Regions from separate parts of the Parabacteroides absconsus genome, predicted to be linked through region 2. Evidence: riboswitches for the same ligand, from Rfam matches in the RefSeq annotation. Region 2 holds a riboswitch; each other region holds the start of a gene.
What was found. Region 2 has a riboswitch for cobalamin ahead of NEE14_RS07875 (TonB-dependent receptor). Riboswitches for the same ligand answer to the same signal wherever they lie in the genome.

Region 1: another riboswitch for cobalamin. It lies ahead of cobJ (precorrin-3B C(17)-methyltransferase); the one in region 2 lies ahead of NEE14_RS07875 (TonB-dependent receptor).
Region 3: another riboswitch for cobalamin. It lies ahead of NEE14_RS02030 (ABC transporter substrate-binding protein); the one in region 2 lies ahead of NEE14_RS07875 (TonB-dependent receptor).

The regions. Positions count from the first base shown of each region.
Region 1 is NZ_CP146284.1:285,814-291,506, forward strand. It holds gene nagA (N-acetylglucosamine-6-phosphate deacetylase) at 1-1,149, shown strand, start outside; gene NEE14_RS01145 (GtrA family protein) at 1,770-2,303, shown strand; gene NEE14_RS01150 (SDR family NAD(P)-dependent oxidoreductase) at 2,315-3,043, shown strand; gene NEE14_RS01155 (GtrA family protein) at 3,053-3,442, opposite strand; cobalamin riboswitch at 3,503-3,710, shown strand; gene cobJ (precorrin-3B C(17)-methyltransferase) at 3,764-5,200, shown strand; gene cbiE (precorrin-6y C5,15-methyltransferase (decarboxylating) subunit CbiE) at 5,197-5,693, shown strand, end outside.
Region 2 is NZ_CP146284.1:1,792,064-1,797,756, forward strand. It holds gene NEE14_RS07860 (DUF4248 domain-containing protein) at 1-214, opposite strand, end outside; gene NEE14_RS07865 (HU family DNA-binding protein) at 536-940, shown strand; gene NEE14_RS07870 (sirohydrochlorin cobaltochelatase) at 1,048-1,980, opposite strand; gene NEE14_RS07875 (TonB-dependent receptor) at 1,980-4,163, opposite strand; cobalamin riboswitch at 4,216-4,445, opposite strand; cobalamin riboswitch at 4,574-4,775, shown strand; gene NEE14_RS07880 (sirohydrochlorin cobaltochelatase) at 4,906-5,693, shown strand, end outside.
Region 3 is NZ_CP146284.1:471,227-476,919, forward strand. It holds gene carB (carbamoyl-phosphate synthase (glutamine-hydrolyzing) large subunit) at 1-870, shown strand, start outside; gene cobI (precorrin-2 C(20)-methyltransferase) at 959-1,660, opposite strand; cobalamin riboswitch at 1,738-1,943, shown strand; gene NEE14_RS02030 (ABC transporter substrate-binding protein) at 2,002-3,177, shown strand; gene NEE14_RS02035 (iron ABC transporter permease) at 3,182-4,219, shown strand; gene NEE14_RS02040 (ABC transporter ATP-binding protein) at 4,212-5,225, shown strand; gene mtgA (monofunctional biosynthetic peptidoglycan transglycosylase) at 5,284-5,693, shown strand, end outside.

The sequences.
Region 1 (5,693 bases), 1.5 Mb from region 2:
ATTATAAATGGGAGGATTTTAACTCCGCAAGGTTGGTTGGAAGATGGTTCTGTCTTAATTTCTGATGGAAAAATCTTAGAAGTAACCAATAGTGATCTGGCAGTTATAGGAGCCAAGGTAATAGATGCAAAGGGAATGTATATAGTACCAGGTTTTGTTGCCATGCATGTACATGGTGGCGGTGGCCATGACTTTAAAGATGGTACTGAAGAAGCTTTTCAGGCAGCGGTCAGTGCTCATTTAAAGCATGGTGCAACATCTGTTATTCCAACGCTTTCAGCTTCATCTGCAGATGAAATTCGTCGGGCAGGTGCTGTCTGCGAAAGTATGATGGCACAGCATGGTGCGGTTCAGGGTTTACATTTGGAAGGCCCTTACTTGAACCGTAAAATGGCGGGAGCTTTATTTGCAGATTCTGTGAAAGATTTAGATAAGGATGAATATCGCTCCATATTAGACGATGTCAAATGTATCAAACGATGGGATATAAGTCCGGAGCTGGAAGGCGCCATGGATTTTGCTCAATATGTAAAATCTAAAGGTTTACTGCTGGCTGTCACACATACGGAAGCTGAATATGATTTAATCAAAGCGGCTTATGAAGCTGGCTTTACCCATGCTGCTCACTTCTATAATGCGATGCCGGGATTTCATAAGCGTCGTGAATATAAATACGAGGGGACAGTCGAAAGTGTATATTTAATGGATAACATGACAGTCGAAGTGATTGCCGATGGCATGCATCTTCCGTCTACAATCTTGCGACTTGTCTATAAGCTTAAGGGAGTTGAAAAGACTTGTCTTGTAACAGACGCTGTATCATATACTGCTTGTCCGAATCCACAGGTGGATCCTCGCTTCGTTATTGAAGATGGTGTCTGCAAATTGGCTGATCATTCTTCTTTGGCAGGTAGTCTGGCAACGATGGACGATTTAGTTCGGACGATGGTTCAGAAGGCTGATATTCCTTTAGCCGACGCAATACGCATGGCTTCAGAAACACCGGCTCGATTAATCGGAATTTCAGATAAAAAGGGATCATTGGCTCGTGGAAAGGATGCTGATATATTGGTTCTTGACCGGAAGTTGAGAGTCAGATGTGTATGGTCTATGGGCTATGAAGTTCCAGGTACCAATACATTGGCGTGAGATGTTTATTTGAAATACAATTTTAAGCAATCTTCGATGCCTGTTGAAGAATGACTTTGTAAAAAAGTGTATTCTTGTTTAAGAATGTATTGATTTTTGGATTGCATATTTATTACATATAAAAACTATGTTAAATTCATGGGAAAAAGATAGACTTTTATGTGCTGTATAACATAAAATCTCTATATTTGCACTGTGTTTTTCATGGTATTAGATTTAAGGTTAACAATGGAGATTGGTTGTCGTGAGACAACCTTTTTCTTTTTATAATGACTACTCAATAGTTATTTCTTGTGTTGTAATTTTTCCCCTTTATTTAGCTCCCTGTCAAAAGGTTTCTATATGATAAATAATGTTAATACGCATGTTTTTTATGACTATGGTTGTGCTATATAACATAAAATCCCTATATTTGCACCGTGTTTTTCATGGTATTAGATTTAAGGTTAACAATGGAAATTGGTTGTCGTGAGACAACCTTTTCTTTTATATGGAATACCGTTGTTTAGCTTTATAGAAGGAAATTCCGTGGTTACAATTAAATCTTTTCGTCATTTCTATCAGAAAATTGGGGAATAGGTTCTAATTTTACAGGATTTATTGACTTAAAAATAAATTTCATGTCTGATTGGATAAAAGGAGTAGTGAAGAAAATTTGCAAGAAAGATGGTTTCTTTACTTTTATGCGGGCTCAGTTTACATCCCAAATATCAAGTGCTACTGATTTTCTTGTTACCATAGTATTGGCCAAGCTGTTTGATATATATTATGTATTGGCTACAAGTATGGGATCTGTAGCAGGAGGAATTGTAAATTGTACGATTAATTATTATTGGACATTCAAGAGCAAAGAGTGTAAAAAGAAATATGTTCTTATCAAATATACATTGGTATGGATTGGCAGCATTTGTCTGAATACATGGGGTGTTTATTGGTTGACTGAATCCATCCAGCGCGTTCCCTGGGTACAAGAAACATTGGCTCATTTTTTTGATAATATATTTATTGTAAGCAAGGTGATTGTATCTTTATTGGTTGGTTGGTTTTGGAATTATAATTTGCATCGGACGTTTGTTTATAAGGACTGTAAAATCAGAAGACCTCTTCGAAAGAAAAAAAGCCTGATAGTAGATACTGAAATAGAAGAACTATAAAATCTATTCGCATGAAACGCATCATAATTGTTGGAGCAACATCTGGAATTGGTCGGGAGATCGCTTGTCTTTTTGCAAAAGAAGGTTGGGTTGTGGGTGTTGCAGGCCGCAGAATAAATAAGCTGATTGAACTTCAGAAGTTATATCCTGAACAAATTCATACTGAAATGATTGATGTTACCTTAGACTCAGCACCTCAAAATTTAAACCGGTTAATTGCTGCGTGTGGAGGAATGGATGTGTATTTTCATGTATCGGGAATTGGACAGCAAAATTATCATTTGGATCCAACGATCGAGTTAGCGACTCTGCAGACTAATGGAGATGGATTTGTCCGTATGATCACTGCGGCGTGGTCATATTTTCGTAACGAGGGAAAAGGGCATATAGCTGTAGTCAGTTCGATTGCTGGAACGAAAGGGTTAGGAGCTGCTCCAGCTTATTCTGCTACTAAATGCTTTCAAAATTGTTATGTGGATGCATTGGCCCAATTAGCCCATATGAATCATTTGTCAATTTATTTTACTGATATCCGTCCGGGCTTTGTTGCTACTGATTTACTGGCAGACGGAAAGAAGTATCCTTTATTGATGCGGAAAGAGAAAGTGGCAAAATTGATTATGAATGCTGTTGTCAAACGTAAGCGCCGAGTGATAATAGACTGGAAATATGTTGTTATAGTATTCTTTTGGCGTCTGATCCCTGAATTTATTTGGGAGCGACTTTCTATTCGAAATTAGATTGAACTTTTATGCTTGCCTGGAACGGAATGTTATCTTTTTATTCATAAGGAAGTTTACAAATCCATAAATGAAAAGTCCGATGAATTGAGATATGTATTCATTCCATTTTAATAATTCAACCATCCATAATAAAAAGACAAATTGGGATCCGTAAGCGCAGATAAAGGCTAATAAAAACAAAAGAGCCTGCTGGAAATAATTCCCTTTGCCAGAATGAAAAATCCAAAATTTACTCCAGAAAAAATTATTAAGCAATGCAGCTACATAGCCTGTCACATTGGATGCTATATAGTTGAAATGCAGTATATCCATCATCAGCCAAACTACTAAAGCGGTAATAAAAGCATTCAATGTGCCGATGATAATGAAACGAAATATTTGTTGAGAATTTTTCATCAATCCATAAATTTCACTGCAAATATAATCAAAAGATTAGCCTAACCCGAAAAATATCTATACATTTGTCGTTGTATTGGTGAAACAAAAGTGCTTTCAACTTTTGATTTGAAAAGGGAATCCGGTTAGAATCCGGAACAGTGCCCGCTACTGTGACATCTTGGACAAGAAAAGGACATAAGCCTCAATGCCACTGTTCCTGTAGGGAATGGGAAGGTTGTCTTTTTCAGATGAAGTCAGGAAACCTGCCAAACATTATGCGAACAACAGATGAGAATCCCGGGGTCAGGATGATTTTCTGGATGATAAAATAATAAGTCTATGATAGTAAGCAAAGGTAAGATCATTGTGGTGGGTATTGGTCCAGGTGATTTAGACGATATCACACCAGCCGTGTTGGCGGCCATTCGTGAGTCTGATATAATTATCGGATATAAATATTACTTTCAGTTTATTCAGCAAATACTTCGTCCTGACGTACTTTGTATAGACTCTGGCATGAAAAAGGAGCAAGAACGAGCCCAAGATGCTTTTCGTTATGCCTTGGAAGGACATGTTGTTTGTGTAATTAGTTCTGGGGATGCCGGAATTTATGGAATGACACCGTTAATTTATGAGATGCGGAAGCAGATGAATGCTGATATCGAAATTATTTCATTACCGGGCATCAGTGCTTTTCAGAAGGCAGCGTTTTTACTGGGGGCACCGATTGGACATGACTTTTGTGTGATATCATTGTCTGATTTAATGACTCCTTGGGAAATAATTGAAAAACGAATTCGGGCAGCCGCCATGGCCGATTTTGTGACGGCGGTTTATAATCCGAAAAGTCAAGGTCGTTACTGGCAGCTGTATCGTCTTAAGGAAATCTTTTTGCAAGAACGTAATGGTATGACACCAGTGGGCTATGTCCGTCAGGCTGGAAGACCAGAACAGAGTGTGCATACCTGTACTTTAGCAGAATTAGATCCTGAACAGATCGATATGTTTACAGTATTGCTGATAGGAAATTCTCAAAGCTTTTTTGATAATAATGAGGGTGTATCAAACCGAGCTATCATTACTCCGCGGGGATATTTCGGAGAGGAGAAAAATAAAGAGGAGAAATATGGCATCGGTCAGGATATCATGATCAGAAGCTTTCGGACAATAGAAAAAGAATTAAAACATCCGGAAATAGCATTAGGGAAAAAATGGGCTTTGCTGCATGCCATTCATACAACAGCCGATTTTGAAATGGAAGATATTCTTTATACAGATCCTGATGCTGTGGAAAATTTGTTTCATAAGTTTCAGAATGGAGAAATAAAAACGATAGTAACAGATGTGACGATGGCGGCTTCTGGCATCCGCAAAGGAGCTCTTCATCGGTTAGGTGTAGATGTAAGATGCTATCTGGGAGATGAAAGGACCGTTCAGTTGGCCAAAGAAAAAGGTATTACACGTACACAAGCCGGAATACGTCTGGCTGCAGAAGAATGTCCTGGCGCATTGTTCGTTTTTGGTAATGCACCAACGGCTTTAATGGAATTGTGCGATCTGATTCGGAAGCAGAAAGCGCATCCGGCTGGCGTGATTGCCGCTCCTGTCGGATTTGTACATGTGAAAGAGTCAAAGTATATGATAAAGCCTTTTGTTTCAATACCTAAAATAATAGTAGAAGGACGAAAAGGCGGTAGTAACTTGGCTGCAACTTTAGTTAATGCGATCCTTTGTTTTGATGATGCGGAACAATTAAAACCGGGTAGAGACGTATGAGCCATTTTTATGTCATAGGGATGAACGACAGTCCGAATCCGGATTTCTCTCCTGAAATATTGCGGATCATCCAGTCTCATCGGGTTTTTTCAGGAGGTGTCCGGCATCACGAAATTGTTCGTTCTTTATTACCTCAACAAGCGATCTGGATTGATATAAAAAGTCCGATAGATGAAGTGTTTTCCCAATATGAACAGGTTAAAGAAAGTATTGTGGTATTTGCGTCTGGAGATCCGTTGTTCTTCGGTTTTGCCAATACTATCAAACGCAAACTGCCTCATGCGGGAATATTTCTTTATCCGGCATTTAATTCGTTGCAAATGTTGGCGCATGCACTGTTAATCCCATACCACGATTTGCGTATTGTGTCATTGACTGGACGTCCTTGGCATGAATTTGACCATGCATTGATAGAACGTTCCACCAAGATCGGGATTCTGACAGACCATGTCCATACGCCGGCACAAATAGCCAGACGCATGCTGGAATATGG
Region 2 (5,693 bases):
GCTCACCTAGGTACTTAATGATCACTTCTACCTGAAGTGGTGTCAGTACCCTTTGCCCCTTCTTCCATCCTGCCTCTTGCAGGGCCTGACTTAGGTTTGGATGGTAACGTATCCAATATCCAAGTCGTTTGCTGGCACTCTCCGGAGTCAATTCCGGCGCATACAGAACTGCAAGTTCTTGCCAGCCGTATGCCTTTAAACAGAACGTTTTCATTTCTAAACATTTTTATAGAGCAAATATCTGTCTATTGGCAGGGGGAAGAGAAAAAGTAGATACAAGGGAAAGTATATATAGAGAAGTAAAAGACTAAAAAAGACAGAATATGAAGGTTGAATCGTCTATCTGGAAAAGCAACTGTAAATCAGCGATATATTTGTAACAAGAAAGATAACTGGGAAATAAACGAGGCCGGGAAAATAAGGTATTCTTATTATCTTGGAGATTTCCTGAATCAATTATAACGGGGGAATATTGTGGATTTCTCAGGTATCAAAGATAATCTATTTTATTTTATAAACAAAAAAGGAGGTGTATATGTCACTTACGTATCATTTAGTACAACGGCCCGACAAGAGTGAGGGTGCATTGGAAGGTAGCAAATTGTATTACGGGCAGATCAAAATCAGGCAACAAGTCGATTTTGATACCTTGTGCGAACGAATTGCCGATCGTTCGACGGCGTCTAAGGGAGATGTGATGGTAGTTATCGATGGATTGATCAGGGTATTAACTACCGAACTTCAGGCAGGGAACAGCGTGCAGATGGGCGAATTTGGGAATTTCCGTTTGAGTGTAGGTAGTTCTGGTGTAGCCAATGCCGAAGATTTTAATACGTCGTTGTTCAAGAAAGGGAAGATTATCTTCACGCCTGGTAGTCGGTTGAGAACCATGAGTGCCAGTCCTAAATTTGAACGTATTGAATTGAAACCGGCAGAGTAGAACCCTAAACCTTACTTAAAGGGATCTGGCAAAATAAAAACAAGTTGGTACAGGTACAAAAGCCGAATGCCAACTTGTTTTTTTATTTAATAATCCACATCTAATGACTAAAACCTGCCGAACATTTCTTTCCGTTCGGCGACCGTGATACGCTTGTAAGCCAAGGCAAACTGAATGTGTTCGACCAACAGGCAGCGAATGGCTTCATAGTCGCTCAATCCTTTGGCCTCCAGGCCGACTTTGAAGCCGGCTTTTTCCAAACCTTCCCGCCACGAGGCAGAGACACGGTTTTCGTTGGATTTGATCAAGACAAACATAAAAGGCAGTAACGTCACTTGTTTATATTTACCTGCCTTGAGCTGACCAATGACTGTCTCTAAAGTCGGGAAGCCTTCGCGAGTCCCGACGAAATAGTCTTTATGTCCGGACACCTGCAACATATAGCCCAATTTGGCATAAGCCGAATTACTGGCATGATAGGTTCCGTTAGCAATCAACAACTTGGCACCGGCATGAGAAGCCACAGCACTTCCGGTCAGGGCTTTTATCACAGCCTCATAGTCGGCATCATCATACAGCAGCGGGTTGCCGATACGGATTTCCTTAAACAGTCCTTTCCGGAGCTCCACATCGCGGCGCAGGGCTTCCATCTCCACGCCTTCTATCACAATTGATGGCTGCACCACCACATGCGTATAGCCTTCTTTCTTCAGGGTGATCAAAGCATCCGTCGTATGCTCGATCCAGATGCCTTGGCGGCGTACACGGTTGACAATACTGCGGGCACTGTAAGCCTGTCGGACTTCGACTTGCGGAAATGCCTGACGTACCTGATCATTCATCCGTTCGAGGGCTTCGCGGGTTTCCGGATAAGCGCTCCCGAAATGGACCATCAGAATAGCCAGCTTATCGCCTTTCTGCATCGTCTCACGGATATCCGAAGCGACGAACTCACGCCCGACCTTGGCCTGGAGCGGATGCTCCCAACCAAGGCAAGCCAACAGAACCATGACTATTTTCAGAAAATCCCGTCGGTACATCACTTATTGAATTTCACCAGCAAACTGACGTAATAGGTACGTCCCGGCGTCAAAGTCGCATAGTTGGAATTATAAGGCCGGTCATCCACATAATTAAATAAGTTCTCCACGCCTACGCCCGGTTCAAGAATAAAATCCTTCAACACAAACCGATGCGTCGTATTCAGGTTCCAGAGAGAGAATTTCGGCGCATATCCATAACTCTGAGAGAAGCGTTCTCCCTGGATACGCCCGTTGAAATTCACATTCAAGGTATATTTATTCCAGGTATGATTCCATAGAGCAGCCACCACGCCACTATGTTTTACACTCTTGTCAACCGGCCTGTCGTTGGTGTTATCTTTCGCATCTACAAACGTATAGCCACCGTTCATCGAGAATCCGGCACCGATATAAGCATCAAAACGGACATTGAAGCCTTTGATCGTCGCATTCTGGATGTTGTCACGGATCTGGACACTGGCAAAATCTGTTCCGTTTTCCTGATTATAGCGGTTGGTTTCTTCTTGACTGAATTCACGGTAATTGATCATATCGCGGATGTGGTTGTAAAATCCGGAAGCTGATATCGAGAAGTTACGGTTTGTATATTCCGCACTCAGCGTCAGGTTATCACTCTTTTCCGGTTTCAGATTCACATTACCGATGGTCAGCCGCGAAGTCCGCTTGGATTCAGAGAAAGTGTACAGTTCAGCCAAACTGGGCGAACGGAAACCCGAGGCATACGAACCCCGAAAATTAAAGCCGCCTACTTTATAAAGCAAAGCCACATTGGGAGTTGCATAACTGTGGAAATTCTGATGATAAATATACCTCAGTCCGACAACTCCTTGAAAATGCTTGCTGAAGTTCACTTCATCCTGGGCATAAAAGGCCATTGTTGATACTCCTTTTCCGGCAATATTATCCGTCTGGCTGCTCAGCAGCTCACGAATAAACTCGAAACCGCCAGAAAGCTTGTTGTACTGGCCCAACTGAAAGATTCCCTTCACATTCAGGTTATGATGATGAATACGTTTGGTCATCTCGTTGGTTCCCTGATTATCTCCGGTGAAAAAATCTTTATAAGTACTATGGTTATCGGAAAAATAATCCGCATTCAGATACGATTTCTTATTGATCATATACTGTGCACCCGCTCCATAGGTAAATGTTTCGTGCCGTATGTCATAATTGGTGGTATTGTCGCCCATCGGCATAGGACGATCCGTTTTATGCGTATAAATATTTCCTCTCAGATAGAATGAAAGACGGTCGGTCGGATCGAAGGTAAAACGCTGGCTGATCGTATTCGAATGAAAAGCCGTCGAAGCCTGCTTGTTTGTTTCCACTAAATTGCCATCTTTTCCCTCCGTATACGGATTCAGCTGCCAGCCATCCGACTGCTGACGCTGATAAGAAGTAAACGAACCGAATTTTCCGGTCTGGAAATCCGCATTTACCGACTGAGTAAACTGGTTCTTGCTGCCATAACGCGTATTACTGGTTATGTTGGCCTTATTCTGGGCATCATCGGTGATGATATTAATAACACCGGCAATTGCATCACTTCCATACAACGCTGAAGCCGCACCGCTCAAGACTTCAATACGTTTGACATTTGCCATATCGATACGCGCATAAGTATCATCGCCGGCCAGGCGTTTTCCGTTCTCCAAGACCAGGATGTAACGCTCGGTCAAACCGTTCATGCTCATGGTTGTTCCCATACCGTTGGTCATGAACGAAATACTTGGGTTGAGTTTTGTCATAGCTTCCTGCACATTCGTTACGTTGGCAGTCCGCAGGTCCTTGGCCGAATACACCTGTACCGGTATGGGCGAGTTATCCATTCTCCGGTGAGTACCGGTACCGGTAACTACCACCGGATTAATGTTCACATACTTTTCGATCAGGCGAATCTCAATGTTCTGGTCCGTATGTGTTACATTATACGACTCCGGTTCATATGCCAGATGCGAAATACGAATCCGGTCAGCATTATCAGGCAGGCTCAACTGGAAATACCCTTCATTATTCGTTGTACATCCTGTCAAGCTTTCTGAAACCCGGATATTGGCACCCGATACCGGGCGCCCCGTTTCTGCATCAATTACTCGGCCTGTTATCACACGGTCTTGTGCGAAAACACTTTGTGCGCAACCTGCAATCAGCAAGGTTGCCAACATCTTTTTTGTTTCCATGAATAAAAATGTTTGTGTACTAATACTCTTTACCTCCCGAAAGAGCGTTCATTCTCACTAAAACATATTGGCAGGTTTCCTGACTTGTTCCTAAGGAAAGAACCTTCCCGTCAGCCTGACCATGACGATCCGGCAACAGTGGCAAAGCGGTGATTTCCTATAGCTGCTGCTCAATGGAGCAGGGAATTTACAGTAGCGGGAACTGTTCCGGATTCACACCGGATTCCCTTTTATATTATCTCTGGGATCGAGAATAATATCACCAATACGGCGGCGAAGGTACATCTTTAATTTGAAATAAACTATCATTTTGTAACTTTAAAAAAGAAGAAGTATTTTCCTATATACAACAACTGCTTGCAGAAAGAGATAATTTTTTCAGAAAACAGATAGTATTTCCAAAATTAAATTTATCTTTGCAGCGTTGAGGTGAGATTCACAACCTTTCGGTGTGGACTTGAAAAGGGAATCCGGTGTGAATCCGGAGCAGTACCCGCTACTGTAACACCTGCAAATGAGAAGAATACACACTCCGTGCCACTATCTTTCAAGATGGGAAGGCTTTTCTTCTTAAGGTGAAGTCAGGAAACCTGCCTGAACAAATTCGATTAATATGGAATGTTTATTCCGGGAATTGAATAAACTTATAACGAATGTTGAGATATATTTTACATTTAAAACACCCTTGGATATGATGAATCTTAAAAGACTATTCATCGTGTGCGTAACTGCGGCCTCCGGAATGCTGCATCAGGCTTATGCCCATACGGAAGGCAACTACGTCCCATCGAACCTGTTTGAAACCATGCAGGCAGGCGATAAGGCAGCCTTGCTGCTCGTTCATTTCGGGACTACGCACGACGATACCCGGGCATTGACCATCGATGCCATCAATCAGAAAGCACAAGAAGCTTTCCCTGACCTTGAGTTCCGCGAAGCGTACACTTCACGTATTGTCATGAACCGCCTGGCAAAACGAGGGGTTTACAAGAAGAATCCGGTAGAAGCATTAGCCCAACTGAAGGCTGACGGATTTACTCACATCCTGATTCAGTCGACCAACATCATCGACGGAATCGAAATGGAATCACTCCGCAAAGACATCGACGTCATGAAAGACCTGTTTAAGGAAATCCGCTTGGGTACACCTCTGCTGTACACTCCAGAAGATTACCGGCAAGTCATCTCCATCCTGTCACAAAAAGGAAAGGATAAAACCATGACCGTACTTGTCGGTCACGGAACTTATACACCGGCAACAGCACAGTATGCAATGCTTGATTATATGCTGGAAGCCGAAGGACACCCGGATTTCGTTGTCGCCACCGTTGAAGGCTATCCGACTTTGGATGATGCCGTCAGAAAAATCAAAGAACAAAAGAAAATCAAGCAGATCCAGCTCTTACCATTCATGTTCGTGGCCGGCGATCATGCCAAGAACGACATAGCCGGTGACATCCGGCAAGACCTGGAATCAGCTGGATATCAGGTAAGCGTCTTGATGGAAGGATTAGGACAAAACCCTGAAAT
Region 3 (5,693 bases), 1.3 Mb from region 2:
GCTGGTGTCCATTCCGGTGATGCTACCATTCAGTTCCCGGCGCAGAAACTGTATGTGGAAACAGTTCGTCGTATTAAGAAGATCAGTAAGCAGATTGCTAAAGAATTAAATATCTCAGGACCGTTCAATATTCAATACCTGGCGAAAGGAAATGAAATCAAGGTAATTGAATGTAACCTGCGTGCTTCTCGTAGTTTCCCGTTTGTCAGCAAGGTATTGAAGATTAACTTCATCGAACTGGCTACTCGGGTTATGTTAGGTCTGCCGGTGGAAAAGCCGAACAAGAACGAGTTTGATTTGGACTATGTAGGTATTAAGGCCTCTCAGTTCTCATTCAACCGTTTGCAGAAGGCAGATCCTGTCTTGGGTGTAGATATGGCTTCTACGGGTGAAGTTGGTTGTATCGGTGATGATGTTTCGGAAGCAATTCTGAAGAGTATGCTTTCTGTCGGACAACGTATTCCGGAAAAGAACATTCTGTTATCAACCGGTACTGCTAAACAGAAAGTAGCTATGCTGGATGCTGCACGTCTGTTGGCTCAGAAAGGTTATAATTTGTATGCAACGGGTGGTACACACCGCTTCTTTACTGAAAATGGCATTCCAAGTACATTGGTATATTGGCCAAGTGAAACCGGAAAAGAACCTCAGGCTTTGAGATTGTTGCATGAGAAGAAGATTGATATGGTAGTGAATATACCAAGAGATCTTTCTGCCGGTGAGTTGGACAATGGATATAAGATTCGTCGTGCGGCCATCGATTTGAATATTCCGTTGATTACGAATGCTCGTTTGGCGAGTGCATTTATTAATGCATTCTGTACATTGAGTCTGGATGATATTCAGATCAAGAGCTGGCAAGAATATTGATAAATCAAGTTGTATAGACTGGATTTGAAAGATAAGCCGCTGAAAGCATCAGGTTCGCCTGGCTTTCAGCGGCTCTATTTGTTTATTGTCATGCCTGAATGATCAATAACGAGAAATAGGGGAAGTTTGTCTGTGCTATTATTTCAGGATCGGAAATATATTTCTCTTTCTCGGTTCCTACGTTTTCGAAGTAGTGGAAATGTGTTTCCGGATGCCGGCGGATACATTCATGGACAGCCTCGATGCAAGCCGACAGTTTCATGATTACTAAGTTGTATCCTTGTCGGATGAATTGAGCCAGTTCGTCGGCTGTTGCGGTTCCCGGAATTACCATCAGGCGTTCTTCCTGCTTGACAATGTGTAATCCTCCAGTTGCTCCGGCGGCAATAAAAGCCGGAATTCCCGGTACACGTCTTACTTCAATATGTTCTTTCTCCAGTTGATGATATATGTATTGGATAGAAGTATAGAATCCGGCGTCGCCTTCCGCTACGATAACCACCTTTTTCCCTTCACGAAGTGAGCCGGCAGCGTCAACCAGAAGCTGGTCATAGGCTTCGATAGCTTTTTGCCTGTCTTTGCTCATGGGCAATACAAACGGGCGAATCTTGTGTTCTTCTATTTCTAAAGCTTTCAGGATATTGGCCGCTCTTGACACTTGCTTTCCCGAAGGTGTCAGAGTTGCCGGACAGAAGATTTGATCTGCCTGTTGTAAGGTTTTCAATCCTTTTACGGTGATTAATTCGGGTTCACCCGGACCCAAAGAAACAAATGTAATTGTTCTGTTCATATTTACTAATGTTGAATAGAAATGCAAAAATCTTTATTTTACGCTTTATTCGCAAGTATCGGTCGAGTTTTTTATTACTTTTGTGCCAAGTAACAGGTGTCTGTTTCCTTCGTGAAGCAAGGAACGGATGAAAAGGGAACCGGGTGAAAGTCCCGGACAGTCCACGCTGCTGTAAGTCTTTACAGGATTCGGAGTAACCTCTGTTCCACTGGATAGATAACTATTCGGGAAGGAACTTCGAACAAGACAAAGTCAGAAGACCTGCCTGGTTACAAGATATAACTTAGATGGCTTTACTTTCTGCGTGGTTATGGAAAGAGAGAGCAGAATTGGTAGATAAAATGACAGTTATGAATCTAAAGCGAATAGCAGAAGCTGTGTTGCTTCTTGCCGTAATGGCGGGTTGTACTTCTCGTCCGACGAACGAACAGGCTAACGGATCGGATGCAGATGTAGCAACGGAAGCGGTTTTTACTGAGAAAATTGTACCGGAATATGCTGAAGGGTTTGAAATCCGTTATGAAGGAAAGGCTGCCTTAGTGGATATTCATGATCCGCAATCAGAAAGTGCGGGTGAATATCATTATGCTTTGGTGCGTCGGGGCGATCAGTCAACATCAATTCCGGAAGGATATGAAAAGTTGGAAATACCGGTGAGAAGTGTGATTTGCATGACTTCCTTACAGCTTTCTAATTTTATCAAGTTGGGAGAAACCGAACGGGTGACAGGAATTACCAGTACGCGCCACTTGTTTAATGAAACGATGAATCAGCAGCTGAAAAGTGGAAAAACGGTAAAGATCGGCATTGAAGGGAATTTCAATAACGAAGCCGTTATGAGCATGAATCCGGACCTGATTCTGATATCTCCGTTTAAACGTGGCGGCTATGAAGCCCTGAAGGATGTAGGAATTCCGCTGGTTCCTCATTTGGGATATAAGGAAATGACTCCGCTGGGACAGGCCGAATGGATTAAGTTCGTCGGTTTGTTGTGCGGAATGGAAAAGGAAGCCAATGCCTGTTTCCAGACTATCGAACAGCGCTATAATGAGTTGAAAGCTTTGACTGCAGATGGCAAGGTGAAACGCCGTCCGGTTGTTTTCAGTGGTGAATTGAGAGGTGGAAACTGGTATGCGGTTGGTGGAAAGAGTTTCCTGGCCCAGCTGTTTAAAGATGCCGGCGCTGATTATTTCCTGAAAGATGATGAGCGTTCGGGCGGTGTGACCCTCGATTTCGAGACGGTCTATAATCAGGCAGACAATGCTGATTACTGGCGTATTGTCAATAGTTATCCGGGAGAATTTTCGTATGAGGCATTAAAGGAACAGGATGCACGTTATGCCGATTTCAAGGCATTCCGTGAACATGGAATCATTTACTGTAACATGAAGACAACTCCTTTTTATGAGGAAATGCCGACGGCTCCGGAAGTCATCTTGGCGGATCTGCTGCATATCTTTCATCCGGAGTTATTGCCGGATCACAAGCCTGTCTTTTATAAACTATTAAAGGAATAAGGGCATGCGCTATACTCATACTTACCGGATGTTGTTGATCCTGTTGCTGATCCTTGTGCTGCTGCTGCTGAATTTATTGTTGGGCTCGGTTGCTATTCCTGCACAATCTATCTGGAATATTCTGACAGGTACAGGAAACGAACCTGTCTCTTGGCAGAACATTGTCTGGAAATCCCGTTTACCACAGGCTTTGACTGCGCTGGCTGCGGGCGCGGGTTTGGCTGTCAGTGGATTGCAGATGCAAACCGTGTTCCGTAATCCGTTGGCAGGACCTTCGGTGTTGGGAATCAGTTCCGGTGCCAGCATGGGCGTTGCTTTTGTCATTCTGTTGAGCGGAAGCTTGGGCGGCGTGGCGTTGAGCCGATTGGGCGTAATGGGAGAGATTGCTTTGTCGGTTGCCGCTATTATTGGTTCCTTGTCGGTCATGGCGCTGATTGTTTATGTCTCGCAGAAAGTAAAGGGAAACGTCACCCTGCTGATTATTGGTGTCATGATCGGTTATGTATCGAATGCGGTGATAGGTGTCTTGAAATTCTTCAGTGTGGAAGAAGATATCCGGGCGTATGTAATCTGGGGATTAGGTAGTTTCTCGCGTGTGTCTGGTAATCAGATGATGTTGTTTGTTACCTTGATGGCCATTCTGCTTCCTTTGTCTTTCTTGCTTATCAAGACATTAAACCTGATGCTGCTGGGCGACGGCTATGCCCGTAACTTAGGACTGAATATCAAGCGGGCCCGCCTGTTGGTAATTGTTTCGGCCGGTGTGTTGACTGCTATTGTAACAGCTTATTGTGGTCCGATTATCTTCTTAGGATTGGCGGTTCCTCATTTGGCAAGAGCCATGTTTCAAACGTCCGATCATCGGACTTTGATGCCTGCAACCTTATTATTAGGTGCAGCTTTGGCTTTAATCTGTAATCTGCTGGCCCGCATGCCTGGTTTTGAAGGGGCTTTACCGGTTAATTCGGTAACGGCATTGGTGGGCGCGCCTGTCGTGGCTTCCGTCTTGTTTAATAAACGTAAAAATGACTGGAATGAATAAAGAAACGATCCGACTGGATGATTTGTCAATTGGCTATTCCATCAAGAAACATCATACGAAAGAAGTAGCTTCGCATATTCAGGCTACTATCCGAAGCGGCGAACTGACGTGTCTGTTGGGCGAGAATGGTGTAGGAAAATCGACATTGCTCCGTACGCTTTCTGCCTTTCAGCCGAAGTTGGGCGGACATATATGGCTGCTCGGGCGTGAAGTCGAATCGTATACAGACCGGCAATTGAGCCGGATTATCAGTGTCGTGCTGACCGAACGGTGTGAAATCCGGAATATGACGGTCCGGGATCTGGTAGGAATGGGACGGAGTCCTTATACGGGTTTTTGGGGACGGTTAAGTCAGAATGACTGGGAAGTGGTAGATCGTTCCATTCGCCTCGTCGGTATTGAAGTGCTTGCCTCGCGTATGGTACATACATTGTCTGACGGTGAGCGGCAGAAAGTCATGATAGCGAAGGCACTTGCCCAGGAAACTCCTATTATTTTTCTGGATGAACCGACCGCTTTCCTGGATTATCCGAGTAAAGTGGAAATCATGCAGCTCTTGTATCGCCTGATACAAACGACTGAAAAGACCATTTTCCTTTCTACACACGACCTCGACTTGGCTTTGGAGATAGCAGACAAAATCTGGCTGATGGAGCGGAAACAGGGAATTACAGTCGGTACACCCGAAGATCTGGCTTTGTCGGGCCGGTTGAAATCTTTCTTTTCCGGTCGGGGCGTTGTGTTTGATGATGACAGCGGCCTTTACCGGATACAGATGCAATATAAGTACCGGATCGGCATCCGGGGCGAAGGCGTTCGTTATTTGATGCTGAGGAAAGCCTTGCAGCGTTGTGGTATTCGGGTGGATAATCCGGCATCGGCTGTTGCTCCGTTTATTGAGGTTGGCTCAGAGTCATTTATCCTTCATGCAGAAGAAGCCGTGTGTTATGAAACGATCGAAACCCTGTTGCAGGCTGTACGAGAGTTAAGTTTGCCTGAAATCTGATTCCTTTTTTCAGGAAAAATGCATAAGTTTGCATGAAAAACAAAATAGGATAATACGAATGATGAAACGTGTGCTGATATACTTACGGAATCTGATACTTTTCTTTTTCATCTCGTCTATACTGGCTGTCGTACTCTATCGTTTTGTGCCGGTTTATCTGACACCACTGATGGTCATTCGTCTGGTTGAACAGGCCAAGGCCGGTAAAAACCTGAAGCTGGAACATGAATGGGTCCCGATTGAAAAGATTGCGCAGACGTTGCCGCAGGCTGTTGTGGCTTCTGAAGATAATTTGTTTATGGAACATCCCGGATTTGATTTCAAGCAGATCCAGAAGGCTCGTGAAGAAGCCGAACAGGGAAAACGGGTGCGCGGAGCCAGCACCATCAGCCAGCAGACAGCCAAGAATGTTTTTCTATGGCAGGGAAAAACCTATTTCCGGAAAGGACTGGAAGCCTATTTTACTTT